Regions from separate parts of the Succiniclasticum sp. genome, predicted to be linked through region 2. Evidence: predicted binding sites of a transcription regulator. Region 2 holds the regulator's gene; the other holds the start of a gene.
What was found. The regulator HrcA, encoded in region 2, represses chaperone genes, less so after heat shock. The targets are predictions, from matches to a motif close to TGTTAGCACTCNNNTNANNNGAGTGCTAACA.
Positions count from the first base shown of each region.

Region 1: a site for HrcA is predicted at 7,427-7,457, ahead of ACZOWY_RS07195 (Hsp20/alpha crystallin family protein). Genes of this name have one in related genera too.

Region 1 covers NZ_DBMCWA010000010.1:87,525-99,803, reverse strand. The annotation lists gene ACZOWY_RS07215 (uracil-DNA glycosylase) at 1-517, opposite strand, end outside; gene ACZOWY_RS07210 (NAD(P)H-dependent glycerol-3-phosphate dehydrogenase) at 552-1,544, opposite strand; gene ACZOWY_RS07205 (hypothetical protein) at 1,833-2,342, opposite strand; gene ACZOWY_RS07200 (acyl-CoA dehydratase activase-related protein) at 2,584-7,011, opposite strand; gene ACZOWY_RS07195 (Hsp20/alpha crystallin family protein) at 7,688-8,149, shown strand; gene ACZOWY_RS07190 (acyltransferase) at 8,359-9,570, shown strand; gene rpmA (50S ribosomal protein L27) at 9,615-9,911, opposite strand; gene ACZOWY_RS07180 (ribosomal-processing cysteine protease Prp) at 9,904-10,242, opposite strand; gene rplU (50S ribosomal protein L21) at 10,272-10,583, opposite strand; gene epsC (serine O-acetyltransferase EpsC) at 10,923-11,816, shown strand; tRNA gene ACZOWY_RS07165 (tRNA-Ser) at 11,861-11,949, opposite strand; gene ACZOWY_RS07160 (cyclodeaminase/cyclohydrolase family protein) at 12,187-12,279, opposite strand, start outside.
Region 2 covers NZ_DBMCWA010000012.1:62,060-74,338, reverse strand. The annotation lists gene murC (UDP-N-acetylmuramate--L-alanine ligase) at 1-1,047, shown strand, start outside; gene ACZOWY_RS08090 (D-alanine--D-alanine ligase) at 1,061-2,002, shown strand; gene ACZOWY_RS08085 (cell division protein FtsQ/DivIB) at 2,040-2,810, shown strand; gene ACZOWY_RS08080 (DUF881 domain-containing protein) at 2,829-3,614, shown strand; gene ACZOWY_RS08075 (small basic family protein) at 3,611-3,940, shown strand; gene ftsZ (cell division protein FtsZ) at 4,101-5,276, shown strand; gene nrdR (transcriptional regulator NrdR) at 5,377-5,853, shown strand; gene rpsT (30S ribosomal protein S20) at 6,006-6,269, opposite strand; gene lepA (translation elongation factor 4) at 6,542-8,347, shown strand; gene hemW (radical SAM family heme chaperone HemW) at 8,403-9,578, shown strand; gene hrcA (heat-inducible transcriptional repressor HrcA) at 9,817-10,845, shown strand; gene grpE (nucleotide exchange factor GrpE) at 10,985-11,668, shown strand; gene dnaK (molecular chaperone DnaK) at 11,707-12,279, shown strand, end outside.

The DNA of each region.
Region 1 (12,279 bases), on a different contig from region 2:
CCAACAACTGTTTGGCATACACAATACCCACATTCAATTCATTACTATCCGGGGTCCGATTGGTAAGCAATCCCTTTCCCTTATGGGGATGAAAAGGAAAAATATTCCAAAGTACCGCATCAAACGTCCCCAAATGATGACGGTGCAGGCTTCCCCACATCACCGTAGCCGTAGGCTCATTAAAGCCCAACGTCTTCTGGGTTCCTTTCAGTAACGGCGATTCCGGATTACTGGTGCGTTGATAGTTCCACGTCGCCAGTACCTCTTCCGGCCGCACCTCTGGATGATGTCCCAGAAGAATCCGCTCACTGGTCATAGCCATTCCGGAAAAACGCCCCCCCTGATACCCCAGCCCTTCCGCAATAAACAGATAGTGGGCCTGTAACCGCAACTCCAGATAGCGCTGTAGGTTCCGATATCGAATCTCCGGTGCTTCCGGGCTGATGTCCAACCCCGGTTCATAGTCGTTCCAGGGGTTGAACACTTGCGGAGCACAGTATACCCTCAGATGTTTCATAAATGTATTCAAGTCCATTCTGATACCCATCCATTTACATTAACTCAGTAGTCTTCGTACGTCCCATAAGCCCTGCTACCACAGTTTTGGGGTTCGCATTATGATTTACAATAGCGTCCACTGCCCGGACGATGGGCATATCCACCTCATATTTGTCCGCAAAAGCAATGGCTGCGGGGATGGCGTTAATGCCTTCTACTACCATGCCTACCCGGTTTACCGCATCAGCCGTTTCATACCCCTGCCCAATCAGATAACCGCACCGGTTGTTCCGGCTGTGCATACTGGTAGCTGTAACGATCAGATCTCCCATACCGGCCAGCCCGGAAAAGGTATCCCTGGCACAGCCCAGCTTCTCGCCTAACCTCATAATCTCCGCCAGGCCCCGGGTAATCAGGGCCGCTTTGGCATTATCCCCGTATCCGAGTCCCGCCGACATGCCGGAGGCCAGGGCGATGATATTCTTCAGGGCGCCGCAAAGCTCCACACCCTTCACATCCGTATTGGTATAAACACGCATACAGGAATTCATGAACACGTCCTGTATCTTTTCAGCAACAGTGATATCCCTGCAGGCAGACACAATACAGGAAGGCAAATCCTGGGCCACTTCTTCCGCGTGGGTCGGACCGGAAAGGGCTACGATCTGTACATCCGCCTTCAGTTCATCCCGGATTACCTCGGACATGGTCATCAGCGATTCCGCCTCAATACCCTTGGCCACATCCACCACAATCTGACCTTCCTTCACAAAGGGGTTCGCCTGTCTTGCCGTATTCCTGACGTATACAGAAGGAACTGCAAAGACCAATACATCCTTATCCCTGCAGACCTCTTCCATTGCTTTTGTAAACTTAACCGCTTCCGGAATGATCATATTCGGAAGGTTCTTCTGTATACGGGTAGCAGCCAGCCGGTCGACTTCCGCCGGAAATGCAGACCAGGCCTGTACCTGGTGCCCGCTGATGGAAAGCATCCGGGCCAAAGCCATGCCCCATGTCCCTGCTCCGATAATACCAATCCGCATAGTCGTGTCTCCTTTACATCATCAGATAAAACCTTTTTAAACCATTCTATCGAAAGCTATTATACCATAAAAATACCGGTTGCATCATACCATTTCCGGTATAACGCAGCCGACTAAATCGTTTCAGGCAAAAAGAAACAATAATCTGCTACTTTTGAACGAATATTTATAATCAAAAGTTGTCAATTTCATGGAAAAAACAACAGGCGTTTTAATATCCTTCCGCTTTGCATAAAAGATTTTACATTTCAACATCGTACTGTCAGTTCACTGTAATTTTACTGTTTTTTACAATCTTACGCTGATCCGCACACCCGGCCCATAGCCCCAAACAGGATATCCGTAATAGGCTACAGGGTAACCGTAATACCCCGAAGGATAGACTACGCTGAGGGAAGTATAGCCGTAAGGGCGCCAGTAATGCCCGCTGTAGTAGCCGCTCCGGTGCCAGCGGGATAGCGGCAGCGGTACCACCGGATGGTAATAATGCCTCGGCCTTATAGAAGGCCGCACATAGCCGCTGCCTCCGGATATCGGGGAACGCATGGAGGACATACGCCCGCCCACATGCACAGAGGCGCCATGCTGCGGTGTCATCCGCACCCGGTTTCCCGTAGGTGTATGCAAACCAGATCCATGCCCGCCTGATCCGGGGGAAACATGAATCCGATAACTTATGCCCGTCTGAGGAACCATGGAGGCGGCCAGGGCCGTTGAACTAATCGATGTACTCAGGAGAAACAACGCCAAAGTAACTGATGCTGCTCTTTTCACGCTAAATCCTGCCGCCTTCTTCATAGTGATCCCTCCGCTTCTATTCCAATTTAAGAATAATATCTGAACACATATCTGTGTATGTATTACATGTTTTATACAGGTTACCAGATAATTATGGCTTTCCTGTGGCAGGGAGAAAATTGTTCTGCTTACATCACGAAATACCGGAAAATGTTTCACCAAACCGCAAAAAACCTGCCTAACCCTTTCCGGGAAAAGCAGGTTTTCTGTTATCAGGTGTTTTATTGTGTGAAATCATTTATTATGCTAAATGATTCTCCGCCGTTTCTGCCGGCGCTGCCAGCGTCATTCCTTCCGGGCATTTTTCCTTCGCCACGGAGAGCATCAGCTTCAACCGGTTCAGCTGGTTCACTTCACTGGCTCCGGGGTCACAGTCCATGGCCACCAGGTTGGCATCCTCATAGCTCCGCCGGATTTCCCGGAACACGCCCTTGCCCAGGATATGGTTGGGCAGGCAGGCCCAGGGCTGCAGGCAGACCACGTTCCGCACTCCCTCTTCCATCAGCTTGGTCATTTCGCCGGGCAGCAGCCAGCCTTCCCCGGCCATATTACCCAGAGATACATGCTGCGCCGCCAGTTCAGCCACTTTATAAATGGAAATCGGAGCGGTGAAGTGTTTCGATTTGGCCAGTGCCTTCCGCATGGGGTTCATGAAGAAATCCGCTACCTTGATAAACATCTGGGCTCCCACCTTGTTCAGCCAGCTGCCGTCCAATATGTCATGGCGGGTGATGCCGTCAAAGGCCATATAGAGCAGGAAGTTGGCCAACTCCGGCATCACCACTTCCGCCCCTTCCCGGGCCAGCACTTCTTCCAGATGGTTGTTGGCCACCGGATGGTATTCTACTAAAATTTCGCCCACCACGCCCACTCTGGGTTTCCATAGATTAGGCACCAGGGGGATGGCATCGAATTCTTTCACCAGTGCCTGTATGGTCTGTCTGAATTGCAGGAAGTTGCCGTGATCCAATTCTTCCTTGCATTGTTTCATCCATTTGGCAAACAGTTTATCCGTGGAACCGGGAATCAGTTCATAGGGACGCATCCTGTTGGTAACGTTCTGCAACAGGTCCCCGTAGACCACTGCCTTGGCCACATCCTTGAACCCGGAGGGGTTCAGTTTGAAGGCATCCTGCTCCAGGCCCCAGCAGGCAAACACCGGTACCTGGGGATAGCCCGCATTCCGCAAAGCCCGCCGCAGCAGGTTCATATAGTTGGTAGCCCGACAGGCGCCGCAGGTCTGGAACATCATGATGCTGGTGTGGTCCGGGTCGCATTGACCGCTCTTGATGGCCTGCAGCATCTGGCCGATGACCACGATAGCCGGGTAACACATATCATTCTGCACATACTGCAGCCCCAGGTTAATGGAATCCTCTTTCGGGGTTTCCGGGATCACGACCCGGTAACCGTATCTTCCCAGCACATGGGTTATGAGGTCAAAATGGATAGGCGCCATCTGAGGTACCAGAATGGTGTGGGTCTCCTTGCATTCGTGAGTAAAGTACGGCCGTTCCGGCATTACAATGGGCTGGTAGCCGGGCACATGCCGCCGGCTGAGTACTGCCAGCAGGGAACGCAGGCGGATCCGCGCCGCCCCCAGGTTGCTGACTTCGTCCAGCTTGATCATGGTGTACAGGCGCTGATGGCCTTCCATAATCTCCCGCACCTGATTGGTAGTGATGGCATCCAGGCCGCAGCCGAAGGAACTGAGCTGTATCAGATTGATTTCCGGATGAGACGCAGCAAAGCTGGCCGCATGGTACAGCCGGGCGTGGTAGCTCCACTGGTTCACGATGGACAGCTCGTCTTTGGGCGTGTCCATATGGTACACGGAATCTTCCGATACGATGGCCAGATTGTAGGACTGGATCATCTCCGGAATACCGTGGTTGATTTCCGGATCCAGATGGTAAGGCCTTCCCACCAGCAGGATGACAGGAAGGTTCTTTTCTTTGGCTTCTTTCAGTATCTCCGCACCTTTTTGGCGCACGTCTTCCCGATACTGCTCCAGTTCCCTGTAGCCTGCTTCCATGGCTTCTTTCAGTTCGCCCTGCTTAATGCCTTCGTCCCTGAAGGCTTCGGTCAGGCGCTGCAGCATTTTCTTCGGGTCGTTGATAGGCAGGAACGGTTCCATGAACTTGATTTCTTCCTTCCGGAGCACATCCATGTTGTTACGGATGTTTTCCGCATAGGAAGCTACCACCGGGCAATTATAGTGGTTGCCGGTGTGATTCACGTCATCTTCCATATTGTATGGCATACAGGGGTAGAAGATTTTCTTCAGCCCTTTTTCCACCAGATCCATCACATGACCGTGAACCAGTTTAGCGGGATAGCACAGGGAATCCGAGGGAATGGTGGACATGCCTTTGTAGTACATCATGGGGGTGGATTTGCCGCTGAGCACCACTTCATAGCCTAACTTGTTGAAGAAGGTGGCCCAGAATGGGAAATCCTCATACATATTCAGTACCCGGGGGATACCGATGCGGCCCCGGGGCTGGTTCACTTTCTGGCTGCGCTGCGCGTTTCTGGCAGCAGAGGCTACCTGGGCAGCCGGGTCGATTACATTGGGATAATTGAACAGCCGCTGGTATTTATATTCGTAGATATTAGGCGCTTTGTTCTTATTTTTTGGTTTGCCCTCCCCCCGTTCGCAGCGGTTGCCGGTAAAGTAACGGCCTCCGTCGGGGAACGTCTGCATGGTCACAAGGCAATGGTTGCCGCAACCATTACAACGGTAGGACTTGGTAGTGACGGTGAAGTTCTGCAGGGCTTCCAGGGGAAGCAACGTGGAACGGTGGGAAGCAGCAGCTTTTTCCTTCGCTGCATTAAGCTGTTCTTCCGTTTCCTTTTCCGTCTGTTCCAGAGACAGGATGGCGGCACCGTACGCACCCATCAGGCCGGCGATGTCAGGACGGATCACGTCCCTGCCTAGCAGTTTTTCCATATTGCGGAGCACGGCATTGTTATAGAAGGTACCGCCCTGCACCACAATGTGGTCTCCCAGCTCCCGGGTATCTTTCAACTGCATTACCTTGAACAGGGCGTTTTTAATGACGGACAATCCGATACCGGCAGAGATGTCCGCCAAGGGCGCACCTTCTTTCTGGGCCTGCTTCACACGGGAATTCATGAACACGGTGCAACGGGTCCCCAAATCTACCGGAGTCTTACTGTCCATGGCCTTGTCTGCGAATTCCGCGGCAGTCATGCCCAACCCCTGGGCGAAGTTTTCAATGAAAGAACCGCAGCCTGCGGAACAGGCTTCATTGAGGGTGATCTTGCCGATGTTTCCGTTGTTGATGAGGAAACACTTCATATCCTGACCGCCGATGTCCAGCACGCAGGTGACTTCCGGGCAGAACTCGTAAGCTGCCCTGTAGTGGGCAAATGTCTCCACTTCCCCTGCGTCAGCATGGAGGGCTGCTTTAACGATTTTCTCCCCGTAGCCTGTGGTGAGACAGCCAGCAATGTATGCCTTTTCTGGCATGGCTTTATAAAGACCTGTCAGTTCCTTGATGACAATCTTCAGGGGCGAGCCCTGGTTGCTGCCGTAATCCGTATATAAGATTTCCTTATTCCGGCCAATGGCCACAATTTTGGTAGTGGTGGAACCGGCGTCAATGCCTACATAAACAGGGCCGGCATAAGCAGCCAGATCGCCTCGTTTCACTTTATCTTTATTGTGGCGTTCGATGAACGCATCGTATTCTTCCGTGTTGCGGAACAAGGCCAGCCGCTCGTCCCGGGTAATGCCGTGACCAGCTTCCGCTTTGTCCAGGTTGGCAGTCAGATCTTTAAACTCCAGCTCTTTGGTCTCTTCGGAAAGGGCCGCACCCACCGCCACAAAGTAGGCGCCGTCTTCCACACTGACCACTTTTTCCGGATCCATCTTCAGCGTTTCGATGAAGCGTTTCTTCAGTTCCGGAAGGAAGTAAAGAGGTCCGCCCAGGAAAGCTACATTGCCGTTAATTTCCCGGCCCTGGGCCAGATTGCCGATAGTCTGGTTCACCACCGCCTGAAAAATAGATTTGGCAATGTCTTCTTTGGAAGCGCCGTCATTCATCAGCGCCTGGATGTCCGTTTTGGCAAATACGCCGCAGCGGGATGCAATCGTATAGATGCGTTTGGCATTGGCCGCCAGTTCGTTAAGGCCTTTGGCATCCGTATTCAGAAGGGCCGCCATATGGTCGATAAAGGCGCCGGTCCCTCCTGCGCACACACCGTTCATGCGTTCTTCCGGCGCGCTGCCGAAATACATGATCTTGGCGTCTTCACCTCCCAGCTCCACCATGGTGTCAGTCTGGGGGATCAGCTTTTTCACTGCCGTGGCCGCCGCGATAACTTCCTGTACAAAAGGCAGCTGCAGCCGCTGGGCGATACCCATGCCGGCAGAACCGGTGAGGGCGAAACGGAAACGGGACGGACCTACTACATTTTTCAGGGCGGTCAGGTTCGTCACCAGAGCACTGGGGATGTCGGAAAAATGCCGGGCATAGTGCTTATAGACAATACGTTCCTCAGCATCCAGTACCACTACTTTTATCGTAGTGGACCCGATGTCGATCCCCACTTTGAAGGACACATATCTTTCTCCCGGTGCATTACCCCGTTTTGTCCGGGCCGCACCAGCGAAATCCTGCGGTTTGAAATTGTCAGTCATAAGAACACCTCGTATATATAATAAAAGACAGCCCGCAACCAGATGAAAGCTGCGTTGTCCAATTCCGAAAAGCAGCCGGCCTCCGCCAGATGAGAGCTTCTTCCGTCATTTTTCAGAATGCGTTTACATCAGGAGCGCCGCCAAATGAAAGTTTTGCCCCATATACATCGAACAGTAACAGGCAAATGGAACCCCTACTGTATAATATTATATTATATACCAAATTTAAATAAAAGCCATACTCTATTCCTATTAAAATATAATATTTTCATTCATTCGTTGTAATGAACCGTTATATTTCCCCGATTTCCAGGGATTTTTGCTTATAATACAGTCCACAAAGGGGGAAAAGAAGGTATACTTATAATGCGTCTATCATATCACTTCCCTGTCGATCTTACAAGAAATTTAAATTAATTAGCACTCAACTATTGACAGTGCTAACAAAATGTGTTATAGTATGTTCAGAAACAAGGAAAGCAGTATTGAGAAAAGCCATTGAATGGCTTCTTTCAGACTAGTGCTTTTGAAATAATCCGGCCTCAGGGCCTTTTATTTAAAAAACAAAAGTCAAAAAGTCAATACCGTTCCCGGTGTTTCCCAACGTTACCAAATTTTAAATTATTATAGTAAGGTTGCGGCACAGCCGCTTCCTTAACGAATGGAGGAATGAGTTATGATGTTACCGAGCATTTTTGGAGAAAACTTATTTGATGACTGGATGAACGACAGCGGCCTGATGAACGCCAACGCCTTCTTTGGGAAAGGCCATTCCCCGTTGTATGGCAAACACGCTTCCAATATTATGAAGACCGATATCCGGGAAAACAAGGACAGCTATGATGTAATCGTAGACCTGCCCGGCTTCAAGAAGGAAGGTATCCAGGTACAGCTGGATGAAGGTTACCTTACCATCACCGCGGCCAAGTCTCTGGACAAGGACGAAAAGAATGAGGAAGGCAAGTACATCCGTCAGGAACGGTACAGCGGCTCCTGCACCCGCAGCTTCTATGTAGGCAATGCCATCACGGTGGAGGATATCAAAGCCAAATTCGAAGACGGCACCCTGCGGCTGAACATCCCCAAGAAGGATCCGAAAGCTGTGGAAGGCAAGAAGTACATCGCGATTGAAGGATAACGGACCAATAACTTTTTGTTAATCCCCCTTAAATCATTAAATCCGGTTGTGGTATATCCATAACCGGATTTTTTTGTATTGCCCGGTAAAGTCTGATATAATAGTATTCGTTGATTATCAAAAATGTATCTTCAATTACGCGTGATAAACTATGGTATGTCATAAGCTATTGACATTAATCAAGTAGTTTTTGATTATCGAGGATCTTTATGTCAAACCGCAACATCGTCGTAGACCGACTGCGGGCACTGGCCATGCTGGGAGTTATCGGCATTCACATCGGGCCTTTTGTATTTGCTTCTTCCACGCCGCGCCTGGATTTGTTTCTGCTGTTCCAGGTATTCACCCGCTTCGCTGTCCCCGTTTTCTTTTTTATTTCGGGGTTTGGGCTGTTCTGTAATGATGCGCTGCACAAGCCCTTCCATTACCTCAGTTTCATAAAAAAGCACTTGATCACGGTAGGCCTGCCCTATTTCGTCTGGTCGTTCTTTTACATCGCCCTGTGGCAGTGGGAAGACATGTACCGGCCAGACCGTTCCTTTTCAATTTCCGTGCTTATTGTAAAATTTTTACTGGGGGAAGGCTGTTACCATATTTATTTTATGGTGATCCTGCTGTATTTTTATCTTTCCATGCCCTTTTGGCGCTGGATGGTACGATTGATCAGCAATAAATCCGCTTCCGGCATTGCTTTAAGCCTTGGTGTGCTGGCCGCACTGCAGATCACCCTCTATAACTGGAGCGCAACCTACTGGAACTACCCCCTCTGGACCCAGGGCCATGCCATGATCATCCGTCTCCTGAATGAACGTATGAACTACCTGCCTTTGTTTTACGGTTTTATTTTCGTATTGGGCGGTGTGTGCGCTGCCCACCAGAAACAGATCCGTGCCTTCCTGCAAAGCCACTTCACTTCCAGCCTGGGCATTTTTCTGTTAGCCTGCGCCCTGCTGGTTTGGAAGTTCAGGGAATATGTGTTGTCAGGTGTCCCTCTGGAAGATATCCCCGGCAAATACATGACCCAACTCACTCCGGAAGGTTTGCTTTATACCGTGTGCTGGCTGCTGTTCTTCAGCGCTGCGCTGGAAAAGCTGGAGGAAGATACTACGGACAGAAAAACATGCTGTACTGATGCAGCAGGAGCAGCAGAAAGCAGCCCGGAAGCCAAACGCTCTTTACCCTGCATGGCATTAGATGTCCTCTCTGAATATTCCATGATCATCTACCTGATCCATCCCCTGATCCTGTACTACTGGTACCAGTGGTTCGGTATGCTGGGCTTTTCCATGACGCAGGTACCGGTTCTGTTGTTTTATGTACTGGTGTTATTGACTTCATTGCTGGCCGGTGTTTTAATACATAAATTAGCTAAGAACTGCAAACCGGTTGGTTTAGCGCTTTTAGGAAGACAACCGAAATAACAAAAACCCCGCTCCATGACGGAACGGGGTTTTCTTTTTCGATATTACGCTTCTTTTGCTTCTTCCAGGGGCTCTACGCTGATGATGCGTTCGGTACGGCCATGACGACCGAAACGAACCACACCGGCAATCTTGGCATAGATAGTATAATCTCGGCCCATGCCAACATTTTTTCCCACATGGAAACGAGTACCATGCTGGCGCACGATGATGCTGCCGGCGGTTACGACCTTACCGTCGTGTGCTTTGGTACCCAGACGCTGGGAATTGGAGTCACGACCGTTGTGGGAAGAACCGGTACCTTTTTTATGTGCATGTAACTGCAGAATAAGTTTAAACATTCATTTCACCTCCATGTTCGCGAATTCGAACATCTTGCGGACATTGCTCAGCAAGCTGGTACAGCACGATTTCCATACTGCCCAGCAGGGACTGGCTTTTTATGTCAGGCGTACGCTGCAATATTACCTGCAACATACCCTTTTCCGTATCCACCTGATAGTCCACGGGATACTTCAGTTGCTGTTCCAAACCTACAAGAGCCATCTGCGTTGCCGCAGAGACCCAGGCACAGATTACGCTTTCCCCGGCCGGTGCGTCACCGGCGTGACCCTGGGACCGGAATCCTGTAATCTCTCCTTTACGGTTCTTGTATAAATCTACTGTAATCATCGCTGGTAAGCCGGGAATTTTCCCTGCTGTTAAGCCTGAATGCCGCTGATCTTAACGGCAGTAAACGGCTGACGATGACCAGCACGCTTGCGATAGTTGACTTTGGCTCTGTATTTGAAAACCAGAATCTTTTCGCCTTTGCCCTGTTCTTCTACGGTAGCAGTAACCTTAGCGCCGTCAATGAACGGTTTGCCAACGGTTACTTCGCCATCGTTGACGATAGCCAGAACTTCATCAAATACGACTTCAGCACCTTTTTCAGCGTCCAGCTTTTCTACGTTCAAAACGTCGCCTTCTGCTACTTTGTACTGTTTGCCGCCGGTTTTGATAATTGCGTACATGCATTGCACCTCCCTCTTCTTGGACTCGCCAATTACGGTACGCCACGCCTTTCGCAATGCTGCGTGTCTGTTGCGTTGCCAGAAGCGACGCAGCTGAACGTTTCGCTTTGCGCTGTGGCGGTTTACGGAACCTTCTTGTGCGGTTGGGGCCGGACATAATCGTCCAGACTGAGATATGATATCACAAAGCGCGAATTGTGTCAAATTTTTTATAAATATTTATGAAAACAGCACTAGTTCAGTTTTCTTATTAATTTATAGCAAATTGCCGAAACCTCTGCTATAATGTAAGAAAAACAATACGCAACCGGTGCATTGTTGATTTTAACGGAGGCATCAATGAAAAATATTGAAACAAAAATCAAAAAACTTACTGCAGATATTTTAAAAGACTATAGCCAGGGCCGCACCATCGACAAGATGAACACTTTCACCAGCCCGGATATGGATGTGGTCGTTGATATTTTGGACAAACTGCAGAAAATCCTGTTCCCCGGATATTATCGTAACAAAAATTTTCATTTTTATACAGCAGAAAATAATCTTCAGACCCTGATTGAAGATGTGCTGTTTAACCTGACGAAGCAAATCTCCATGTACCTGCGGTATCTTCCGGAGTTCAGTAACGCCGATTACCATACCTCCATGGACAAGGCGCAGGAAATCGCCATGGAATTCCTGTCCCGCATTCCCAAGATACGGGATCTGGTGGAAACGTCCGTGCAGGCTGAATTTGACGGCGACCCGGCGGCGTTCAATAAAGATGAGATTATTTTTTGTTATCCGGGCATGTATGCTATCATGGTGTTCCGGTTGGCACACGAATTTTACGATTTGAAAGTTCCTATGTTGCCCCGCATCATGTCTGAATACGCGCACAGCAAGACAGGCATCGACATCCATCCCGGTGCAACCATCGGCCGCTATTTTTTTATTGACCACGGCACCGGCATCGTAGTGGGCGAAACGACCATCATCGGCGACAATGTTAAAATTTACCAGGGCGTCACCATCGGCGCGCTTTCTACCCGGGGCGGTCAGACCCTTCGCAGTAAAAAGCGCCACCCCACCATCGAGGACAACGTGACCATCTACTCCGGTGCTTCCATCTTAGGCGGCGAAACCGTCATCGGTCACGACTCTGTGATTGGCGGCAACACCTTCATCACCCGTTCCATTCCTCCGGAAACAAACGTCAGTATCAAGAGTCAGGAACTGCATATAACAAAGTAGGGATAAAAAAATTAAGCAGACCGTTTTGGTCTGCTTTTTTTCTGTGGCGGAGAGGGTGGGATTCGAACCCACGGAGGTGATTAGCCTCGCTGGTTTTCAAGACCAGAGCCTTAAACCACTCGACCACCTCTCCGAAAGTACAATATGGATTATAATAAAATTTTAAGTTTCTGTCAACAGGGCCCGGACCAATACCATTTTCAGAACGACCTACTAACACTTCATTCCAAACCTGATCCGCATTATCATGTGCAAAATAATGTTATCCCGCCTGTTAAACCTTCTTTAACAAACAGTTTCCCGCACCTTTTGGGTACACACGCTGTATTTATTCAAATGCCTCCGGTCCCGACCATACAAAGGCTGAGAATTATAACCTCTTTTCTACTTCCATCAATATTTCCTTCTGCAGCTTTTCTCCTTCAGACAGATGACGTTCCAGCAACTGCTCCGCCTCTTTCAC
Region 2 (12,279 bases):
GGGGCACATGGCAAGACGACGACCAGTGCTATGATCGGTGTTATCGCGTCAGAAGCCGGAATCGATCCCACGGTTGTGATCGGCGGCGACGTAGCAGCCCTGGGCGGTAACGCACGAAACGGGGAAAGCGATTGGGTCGTGGCGGAAGCAGACGAAAGCGACGGATCGTTCTTAAAGTTTACACCCTATATTCCTGTGATTACTAATATTGAAGACGATCATCTGGATCATTACGGAACGGAAGAAAATATTTATCAGGCTTTTAAAGAGTATCTTTCACACATGAAGGAAGGCGGGACAGCTGTTTTGTGTCTTGACAATGCGAAGGTGCGCCGCCTGTCTGAAGAAACAGAACGCAGGTTTATTACCTACGGGTTGACGGATGACTGTGATTATTACGCGAAGGACATCCGCCACAGCCTGGAAGGAACCGACTATGATTTGTACCATAAAGGCGTGAAACTGGTCTCCGTACATCTGATCGTGCCGGGCAAACATAATGTGCTGAATTCGCTGGGCGCTTTTGCAGCGTCCACTCTGATGGGGGTTGCAACCGAAACGATTGTGGCTGCACTGGCAAAGTTCTCCGGTGCCAAACGGCGTTTTGAAACCAAAGGGAAAGAAAACGGAATCTGGATCGTTGACGATTACGCCCATCATCCTACAGAAATCGGTGCCACGCTTCAGGCGGCGAAGGAAACAGGGGCCAAACGGATCGTATGCGTCTTCCAGCCCCACCGTTACAGCCGGACGAAACTTCTGTATGAAGAGTTCTGCAAATGCTTTTCCAATTGTGACAAACTGATTCTGACGCACATTTATTCTGCCGGTGAGGATCCAATCCCCGGTATTAACGGAAAAGTTCTGGCAGAGTCCATAAAAGTAACGACAGGGCAGGATGTTATATATATCGACAATTTTTCCAGGGTGGAAGAGCATCTGTTTAAAAACTGCAAAGAGGGCGATCTGGTGATTACCATGGGCGCCGGCGATGTATTCCGGATCGGTGAAGAGCTGGTAAAAGAATTCAGGCAAATAGAAAAATAGAATGGGGAAAAACATGGATAAAGAAAAAACAGTTGCCGTCGTGATGGGCGGTCCTTCAGCGGAAGAGAAGATTTCGCTGTCCACGGGGCATGCGATGGCAGAGGCATTACGCGGGAAAGGATATCATGTAAAGGAGATTCGTCTGGTACCGCATGAGTTTTCCGAACAGGTGAAGGAAAGCGGCGCGGACGTGGTAGTGATTGCCGTGCACGGTTTATATGGCGAGGATGGCAGGCTGCAGAGTGCGCTGGAGATGATGGGGGTTCCCTATACAGGATCCGGTGTGCTGGCCAGCTCCGTCAGTATGAATAAACTGACTGCCAAACGGGTATTTCTGGGCAGCGGTATTCCTACGCCGGATTATATTTTCCTGCACCGCCGTGACCGTGGGAAACAGGATATGGTCAAAGCGATTACAGATAAATTTTCCCTGCCTGTAGTAGTCAAACCGGTATCCCAGGGCAGTTCCCTTGGCGTTACCATTGAAAAGGAAATTTCGGGCCTGCAGAAAGCATTGGACGAAGCATTTCAGTATGATGAAGAAGTACTGGTTGAGGAATATATCGCAGGACAGGAGACGTCTGTGTGCATGATCCGCCGGAAAGACGGCTCCGTGAAAGTCTGGCCTGTGGTCCTGATACATCCTCATGCGGAATGGTATGATTTTAACGCAAAATATTCCGCTGGCGGTGTGGATCACCTTGTACCGGCGCCGCTGCCGGAAGAAATAACCCGGACTTTGAAAGACATTTCCGTAAAAGCCTATGAAGTATTAGGCTGTTCCGGCGTGGCCCGGACAGACTGTATGATCGGGGAAGACGGCAGATGTTATGTACTGGAGATGAATACCGTCCCCGGCATGACGCCTACCAGCCTTGTACCGGATGCGGCCAGGGCAGAAGGCACGGACTTTGGCGATTTGTGCGAAATGATATTGGAAACCGCGCACCTGTAAGGAATTGTGAAACAGTGCAGTTCCGGAGGCTTGGTAAATGAGTTCTTCTCATGAAAAATTACAGGAAGACCGCCGTCGCAGGCGGCTGAACAATATAATATGGCTTTTGGGGCTGCTTGTTTTTGCGGTTGCCATCGTAGCAGGCTGGAGGCACATCCACCGGCCTGACTTTGCATTTGGCGATATCGTAATTCATGGCAGCAAACAGTTTACCCCGGGAAAGATTCTGGAGATGGCAGGATCCGGGAAACCTGTAAACCTGTTTCGGGTATCAAAAAGTAAAATTGTTGCAGCCCTGCAGGGGGATGTAAGGGTTGAGAGTGCGGAAGCGCATTACGATTTCCCTTCTGTCCTGAATGTTTATATCAAAGAACGTAAGCCCGCCTTGTATGTAGTAACAGATTATGGCAATTACGCGAAACTGGACAGGACTGCGCTGGTCATGGATATGACGGACGGTATCAGGGACGCTTCCGTGCCCCGTCTGGCCGGTGTTGCCTGCGGTAATGCATTTATCGGGGATACACTGGAGAACGATACGATCCAGGAAGTGCTGAAGTTTCTGGAAAAACTGCAGCCGGACGCAAAGGAACAGATTGCAGACCTGAGTGTGGATGCGGAAAAAAAGCTGATTTTACACATGCGGTACGGGTTCCCTGTGATTTTGGGCCCTGTGAATGAACTGGCGGGGAAAGCGGAGCTGTTTATGACGGTTTTCAACGAGATGAAGGGGAAAAAAGTACAAATTGACTATATGGATCTGCAGTACAGCAAACCCTTTGTCCGGCTCAGAAATCAGGAGCAGTAAGAAAAGAGGATAGCAGGAATGATGACAGTAAAAAATAAACATACCAGAATATTAATTTTTCTGGTATGTATTATTTTGGGATTTATGATCACAATGCAGCTGAAGTCTCATAATCAGCATCAGAATGTGGCGGTGCAGCGTGCGGAAGATCTGACGGTACGCCTGAAAGAAGTACAGGCAGACCGGGACAAGCTGGCCAAAGAACTGGAAGAATACAGAGCGGGCCGGATTTCCGGAGCGGCACAGAAAGAGATGGATGAACTGAAAGCACGGGCGGGTGAGACCGTCATGGAAGGAAAGGGAATAGTTTTTACCCTGGATGACAGCAAACAGGCTGCCAAGGGAGGGGAGAACAAGAACCTTTATATCATTCATGACGAAGATCTGCTTCGCGTAATCAATGAGCTGCGCTCTGCCGGTGCAGAAGCCATTTCCCTGAACGGGCAGAGACTGATCGGCTCCAGCGAGGTCCGCTGTGTCGGTCCTACCGTCCTTGTAAATGAAAGAAGACTGGCATCGCCTTTTGTGATTTCTGCGATCGGCGATCCCCAGACGCTGGAGAGCTCGCTGAAATTGAGGGGTGGCGTTATCGAGAATTTTAAATTCTGGGGTATCAAGGCGGAGGTCGTACAATCGGATAAAGTCAGGATTCCGGCCTTCAAAGGAAAACGGACTTTTGAGTTTGCTAAAATTGTGAGCGAAGAAGAAAAAAAGGAAGCAGGTCAGGCTGCAGCGGATGCAAAAGGGACTGCTGATAATCAGACCGGGGAATCTTCGCAGAAAACCGCGGGAGGTGCCCAATGATCTATGCAGTGATCGGCCTGATTTTTGGCATTATCGGCGGTATCCTGACTCCGGGTTTTATACCGAAAATTTATGCTCCCTATTTTTCCGTAGCGCTGATGGCGGGGTTGGATACTGCGTTCGGCGGACTCCGTGCGGCGATGGAAGGCGATTATGATAACGTCGTGTTCCTGTCCGGATTTTTCGTCAACATCGTTATGTCAGTTTTTCTTTGCTATGCAGGCATCATGATGGATATTGATTTTTACCTGATTGTAATCCTTGTACTTGGTATGCGCATTTTTAATAATCTTGCCATCATCCGCCGGCTGTATCTGAAAAAATAAAGGCAAATTTTGAAATAAGTTTGAACTCATGAAAAGTAAGAAGGAAAAACCGTTCTTTATCTTGAATTTCTTTTCAGTTTCTGCATAATGTACTTTTTTATTTTTGAATTGAATGGTATAATAACAACAAGTAGTATTATTTAGTAGGGGGAAACCGAATATGTTTGAAGATATTATGAATAATCCGGTTGATTCTGGCATTACTCCTGAAACACTGGCTAAGATTAAAGTCGTTGGCGTAGGCGGCGGCGGTAACAATGCGGTAAACCGCATGATTACGTCCGGTCTTCAGGGCGTAGATTTTATTGCGGTAAACTGTGATGCCCAGGCACTGCTTTTGTCCAAAGCACAGAACCGTATCCAGATTGGCGAAAAGCTGACCAAGGGGTTAGGCGCAGGCGCCAATCCGGAAATCGGTCAGAAAGCCGCGGAAGAATCCAGGGAAGTCCTGATTGAGCAGCTGCGCGGCGCGGACATGGTTTTTGTTACCGCAGGTATGGGCGGCGGTACGGGAACCGGCGCGGCTCCCATTGTGGCAGAATGCGCCCGTGAAGCCGGCGCGCTGACAGTAGGCGTGGTCACCAAACCGTTTTCTTTTGAAGGAAAGCGCCGGATGAACCAGGCGGAAGCCGGTATCGTAAATTTAAAGGACCGCGTGGATACGCTGATTACGATTCCGAATGACCGGCTGCTGCAGGTAATTGACCGCAGGACCAGTATGCTGGATGCGTTCCGCATCGCGGACGATGTACTGCGTCAGGGCGTTCAGGGCATTTCCGATTTGATCTCCGTGCCCGGTCTGATCAACGCGGACTTTGCAGACGTAAAAACGATCATGTCGAATGCAGGTTCTGCCCTGATGGGGATTGGTACTGCAAAAGGTGAAAATGGTGCGGTTGAAGCGGCTGAGGCGGCTATCAAGAGCCCGTTGCTGGAAGCATCGATTGAAGGGGCCCGGGGCGTGTTGTTTAACATTACCGGCGGTAAAGACCTGACCCTGTTTGATGTGACGGAAGCTTCGAATATTATCACGGAAGCAGTGGATCCGGATGCCAATATTATCTTCGGTGCGGTCATCGACGAAAAACTGGATGATGAAATCCGCGTAACCGTTATTGCTACCGGTTTTAACGGAAAGAATCCGGTTTTGACGGGACAGGCGCCTATCAAGATGGCTGGTACTAAAATGACGCAGCGTCAGACCACTCCTAAACCGGCTGCTCCTAAGCCGGCCGTTCAGAAACCGCAGCAGCCGGCGCCTGCGGCGGGGCAAAAGCCAATCATTAATCCTTCCCCGTTTGGTTCAACACCGGAAGTTCCGCCCTGGATTCGCTGAGTATGTAAAATAACACGCGGCAGTGTAATACTGCCGCTTTGTTATATTCTGTCTCCGGCTTTGTTCTTTTTATATTCCGTAAGGAAAGGAATGTGTACCTATGAGATGTCCGTTTTGTTCTTTTGAAGACAGTCGTGTCATTGACTCCCGGTCTGTGGAAAACGGCGCGTCGATCCGCCGCCGCAGGGAATGCCCGCAATGTAGCAGGCGCTTCACGACCTATGAAAAATACGAAGAGACTCCGCTGGTGGTTAATAAAAAAGATGGGCGGAGGGAATTGTTTGACAGCTCAAAACTGTTTAACGGGCTCCTGAAAGCTTTTGAAAAACGCCCTGTTTCTGTAGAGACCATTCAGGATATGGCGCATGAAATTGAAAGGGAACTGCGCCTGAAAGGGGAATCGGAAGTGACCAGCCGGGAAATTGGGGAGCTGGTCATGGAGCATCTGGAAAAAACGGATCAGATTGCCTATGTACGCTTCGCCTCGGTTTACCGGCAGTTTGCGGATGTGCAGAACTTTATGCAGGAACTGCAGCGGATCATGGCAAACAATAAAAAAGAAGAAAGTAAGAAATAACTGGTTTCTCATATAATAAAAAGCACCGATAGTTATCGCCCGGCAGTTCCATGCAAAGTATATGGAAGAAGGGAGACAATTATCGGTGCTTTAATATTAAGGAAACAAAAAAACCTGCCTACATGGTAAGCAGGATAATTTTGTAAGCACAATTACTGTACCTTGTTCACTTTTTTAGCCAGTTTAGATTTTTTGCGGGCAGCAGCATTTTTGGAAATAACACCGCTCTGGGCCGCTTTATCCAGCAGGCTGGAAGCGTTCTTTAACGTTACTTCGGCTTCTGCTTTATTTCCTTCAGCAACCTGTGCTTCTACTTTTTTTGCAGCAGTACGAACAGCGCTCTTTTCAGCTGCGTTTTTTGCGCGACGTTCAGCATCGGTCTTTACGCTGCGGATAGAGGATTTAATGTTAGGCAATGGATTCACCTCCTACAAATAACTTTTACCAAAGTATTTTACCACGTGCGTTTACTTTATGCAAGCTGATTTTACAGAGATGTATTCAAAATCCCAAAATATTTTACCACAAAAAGCCAAATATACGATATAATATCAAAGAAACGATGAAAACAGGATAGACATCTGTGTGTTTTCAACAGCTATCCTGCCAGATCAAAGGCTGCTTCAGCTTTTCTATTGAAGCAGCGGATCCATATACAGAAAGGAGCGGCATAAGCCGCAAAGATCATATGCAGAAAGACCATATCCGTAATTTTTCGATTATCGCACATATCGACCACGGCAAATCCACACTGGCCGACCGGCTGATCGAGATGACCGGCACCTTATCCAAACGGGAGATGGAAGAACAGATCCTGGATTCCATGGACCTGGAACGGGAGCGGGGCATCACCATCAAGGACCAGGCGGTGCAAAGCATCTACCGTGCCAAAAACGGGGAAGACTACATGCTGAATTTTATCGATACCCCCGGGCATGTTGACTTCAATTATGAAGTGTCCCGTGCGTTGGCAGCCTGCGAAGGCGCGCTGCTGGTCATTGACGCCAGCCAGGGCATCGAGGCCCAGACGCTGGCCAATACGTACCTAGCGTTAGATAATAATCTGGAAATCATTCCTGTCATCAACAAGATCGACCTGCCCAGCGCTGACCCGGACAAAGTGCGTAAGGAAATTGAAGATGTAATAGGCATAGACGCCAGCGAGGCGGTGCTGTGCAGCGCCAAGACCGGGGAAGGGGTAGAGGATATCCTGGAAGCTATTGTCCAGCGGATTCCCGCCCCGGAAGCAGATGACGACAAACCGTTGAAAGCACTGGTGTTTGATTCTAAATTTGACTCCTACAAAGGTGTGCTTTTATATTTACGTGTCTATGACGGAACGATCCGCAAGGGCATGAAGATTGAAATGATGGCCACCGGCGCTACCTATGAAGTGACGGAGGTGGGCGTGTTCAAACCGTCTCCGGTGAATGTGGATGTGCTGCGGGCCGGCGAGGTAGGTTTTCTGGCCGCAGCAATCAAAACGGTGGGCGAGGCCCGGGTAGGCGACACGGTGACGGATGCGGTCCATCCCGCCGACGAACCGCTGCCGGGCTATCGCAAAGCTACGCCCATGGTGTTCTGCGGTCTGTATCCGGTAGAAAATACGGATTACGATAATCTGCGGGACGCATTGGAAAAACTTCATCTGAATGACGCATCCCTGCTGTTTGAACCGGAGACATCCACGGCGTTAGGCTTTGGGTTCCGTTGCGGCTTTCTGGGCCTGTTGCACATGGATGTCATCAAGGAAAGACTGGAACGGGAATATAAGTTAGACCTGATCACCACCGCGCCGAACGTGGTGTATCAGATCAATAAAACTAACGGGGATATCGAACTGGTGGATAACCCTTCCGCGTTTCCGGATCCGACCGTGATTGCAGAGGTTGCAGAACCCTACGTTACAGCGACTATCATCGTTCCGAAAGATTACGTTGGGGCGGTTATGGAATTATCCCAGGAAAAACGCGGGGAATATCAGAACATGACCTATCTGGACGAGGAGCGGGTCATGATCCATTATTCGCTGCCGCTTTCCGAAATCATTTACGATTATTTTGACCGGCTGAAAAGCTGCAGCCGGGGGTACGCGTCCCTGGATTACGAATTGTCCGGCTATAAACCCAGCGATCTGGTGAAGGTGGACATCCTCCTGAACGGAGATCAGGTGGACGCGCTGGCGGCCATCGTACACCGGGATAATGCCCAGGTGCAGGGCCGCAAGCTGGTGGAACGGCTGCGCAGCCTGATCCCCCGCCAGCAGTTCTCCATTCCGGTGCAGGCGGCCATCGGCAATAAAGTCATCGCCCGGGAAGACGTGGCGGCGCTGCGCAAAGACGTGCTGGCCAAATGCTATGGCGGCGACATCAGCCGGAAACGCAAGCTGCTGGAAAAACAGAAAGCCGGTAAAAAACGCATGAAGCAGGTGGGCACGGTGGAACTGCCCCAGGAAGCCTTCATGGCGATTTTAAGCATGGATAAAAAGAAATAAAGAAAACGCCGCACCGTTTTGATTGTGCGGTGTTTCCTGAATGGCGGAGTAAGCAATGGAACGCTGGGAACAATTCCAAGGGGTATATGTACATACCCCTTTTTGTTTGCAAAAATGTTTATACTGTGATTTCCCATCCTATGCGGGATTTCCGGAAGAGGTGCGGCAGCAGTATGTGGATGCGCTGTGCAGGGAAATCGAAGTTCGCTCGTTGCAACGGGAGTTACCTGTTGCCAAAGGGGCGACGGTTTATTTTGGCGGGGGAACGCCGACCGTTCTTTCCGTGGAACAAATTCAGAAAATCGTTGCCTGTCTGAAACAGTGCGACTGGTGGAATGATCCGGCAGAAGCGACCATTGAAGCGAATCCCGGAACCGTGGATGCGGAAAAGCTGTGTGCCCTGCGTGAAATTGGATTTGACCGGATTAGTTTGGGCGTGCAGTCGCTGCAGGACAACGAGTTGCGGGCGCTGGGCCGGATCCATACGGCGGAGCCGGCTGTCCGGGCGGTGAAAGAGGCAAAGCAGGCTGGCTTTTCACGAATTAACGTGGATCTGATGTCGGGCATACCAGAGCAGACGCTGGAGTCGTTCCGTAACACGCTGGACAGGATATTACATTTAGATTTGTCTCATGTTTCCGTGTACAGCCTTATCCTGGAAGAAGGGACGCCGTTGGAAAAGCTGGTCGCAGAGGGTAACGTCATATTGCCGGATGAAGAAGCATCATATAATATGTATGAAATGACAACGGACGTTTTGGCCAGAGCAGGCCTGCAGCGGTATGAAATTTCCAATTACGCAGTGCCGGGGCAGGAGTCGCTGCACAATACGGTGTATTGGCATTACGAACCTTACGCTGCATTCGGCGTGGGCGCCTGTACGTTTAACAGAAAAGAACGACGGACGAATACGACTGATGTGCTGCAATATATTCAAGAATCAGCTAACCTATCGCTATCTGCTCTCAAAACTGACAGCGGCCTGTGGCAAACCGAATCCCTTGACCGTAAAACACAGGTCAGTGAAGCTATGATTATGGGTCTGCGTATGACTGAAGGCGTGAACCTGCAGAAAATACAGCAACGATTTGGTATCGATATATTGGAAAGTTATGGTAAGGATATTCAGACTCTGCTGGACAGGAAGATGGCAGAATGCGAAGGTAGAATGCTGCGTCTGACTCCATACGGTATGCAATACGGCAACCGGGCTTTTGAAGCATTTATTTGAGGTGAATGCAGGCGTTTTTTCTTTCCAACAGGACGTTCTGTTCCCAAACTATGAAGTTTGTGTGAATTGCATGGTAAAAAATAAAAATTTTACTTTTTGACTATTGACATTCTTTCGGTCCGGTGCTATTCTTACATTGTGAAAGATGTTAGCACTCTACGTATATGAGTGCTAACAAATACAGAAACATGAAGGAGGCCTGAAACAAAAGCCTCCTGAACCAAGATGAGGTGGGATTATGTTAAACGACCGTAAACGGAAAATCCTGCAGATCATCATCGAAGATTATATTGAAACTGCGGAACCGGTGGGTTCGCGAACCATTGCCCGCAAACATAACCTGGGGCTGAGTCCGGCCACCATCCGTAATGAGATGAGCGATCTGGAACTGTTAGGCTACCTTGAGCAGCCCCATACCTCGGCAGGGCGTGTTCCTTCGGCGCAGGCGTACCGCCTGTACGTGGATTCCATGAAGGAAGAACCCGGCGTGCTGACGGAAAATGATATGGCGCTGATCAACAGCTGGTATAAAGAACGCATCCGCAACATGGATGACATTTTTAAATCCACGGCCAAGATCCTGTCCCGTATGACCCAGAATGTTTCGCTGGTTCTGGCAAACAAGAAATCTACGGCCCGGTTCAAGTATCTGAAATTCCTCCCGTTGAATGATAACCAGGCAATCCTGTGTATCGTCACGGACGATGGGGCCATGGACAACGGGCTCATCGACATTCCCGCGGGGATGTCTTCCGGTGAGCTGGATTACCTGTCCGGGAAGATGAGCAACCTGTTGGAAGGCAAACCGCTGACGGAAATCACGGGAGATAAATTGCAGGAAGTATATTCGGCGGTGTCACAGGATGAAGTGATGCTGGCTTCCCTGAAGAAAGCTATCGGCCAGATTGTCGCGAAGAACAGCGAGCAGAAGGTGTTCCTGGGTGGCGCCAAGCAGCTGCTGAACCAGCCGGAGTTCCAGGATGTAAGCCGGGTGAAAGACCTGCTGGGGATTCTGGAAGAAGAAAAAGTGGTAAAAGATATCCTGAGTGCCGGGGATGATTCCGGACTGAAGGTGACCATCGGCAGCGAGAACAAGTTCACCGGCATCAAAGACTGCAGCATGGTGCAGGCCACCTACCGGCTGAACGGGCAGATCGTAGGGACCATGGCGGTGCTGGGACCTACCCGGATGGAATACCGCAAGGTCATCGCGGTGATGAATTATCTGCACAAATATCTGGAAACAATTTTAAAAAATCCGGAATGACTTTGCAGTTGCGCCGGCTTCCGGAGGAATTGGTAGCGTTGTCAGGAAGCGCGGACGGATTGCGAGAGAACCTTTCGTGAGAAAGCATCATTTATAATAGATTGTCTGAACAGAAAGAAACCCAAAAGGAGGAACTGTGTTGTTTAACAGGAAGAGTGAAGAAGAAATCCGGGAACAGGCTGACCCGAATCTGAACGAAACGGTGCAGAACGGAGAGGAAACCGTAACCGGCAACGCGCCGGAACAGGCGGAAGCCCCGGGAACCGGAAACGGGGAAGGGACGGCTGGAAATTCTGCAGAGGAAACAAAGCAGGAGGAAGCAACGGAAGAAACGCTGGAGGATGTACAGGCGAAACTGACGGCTACGGCGGCCCTGCTGAAAACAAAAGAAGAAGAAGCAACGGAAATGAAGAACCGGCTGCTCCGTCTTCAGGCAGATTTTGATAATTTCCGCCGCCGCAATACGGCCGAGCGGGAAGAGCTGGCCACCTATGTGACCATCAGCGTGGTCAACAAGTTTTTACAGATTCTGGATAACTTTGAACGGGCTGAAGCCGCAGCAGCCAACGCCGTTGATGTGCAGAGCGTGGTAGACGGCATGGCCGGCATCCAGAAACAGTTTGTAAAAACGCTGGAAGATCTGGGCGTGAAAGAGATTCCGGCCCAGGGCGAAAAGTTCAACCCCAATTTCCACGAAGCGGTGATGCGGGGGCAGAACCCGGAACTGGAAGAAGATACCATCGATATGGTTTTTGAGAAAGGCTACCAGCTCCACGACAAGGTGGTGCGCCACAGCAAGGTGCGCGTCATCAGCAACGAGTAACATTTTAATTCAGTTAAAAATTTAAGGAGGAATACATCATGTCTAAAGTAATTGGTATTGACTTAGGTACTACGAACTCTGTTGTAGCAGTAATGGAAGGCGGCGAACCTACCGTCATCACGAACCCGGAAGGCAGCCGCCTGACTCCTTCTGTAGTCGGTTTCACGAAAGACGACCAGCGGCTGGTTGGCCAGATGGCAAAACGTCAGGCAATTTCCAACCCCACACGTACCGTAAGCTCCATTAAACGGCACATGGGCGAAGCCGGTTACCGTGTGGAGATCGGCGACAAGAAATACTCCCCGGAAGAAATCTCCGCCATGATCCTGCAGAAACTGAAAGCAGATGCGGAAAAGTATCTGGGCGAGACGGTAAGCCAGGCGGTCATCACCGTACCGGCGTACTTCTCCGATTCCCAGCGCCAGGCAACCAAAGACGCCGGCAAGATCGCCGGCCTGGAAGTGCTGCGTATCATCAACGAACCGACCGCGGCTTCCCTGGCATACGGTATTGACAAGACCGACGACCATACCATCCTGGTGTATGACCTGGGCGGCGGCACCTTCGATGTCAGCATCCTGGAACTGGGCGACGGCGTATTTGAAGTAAAA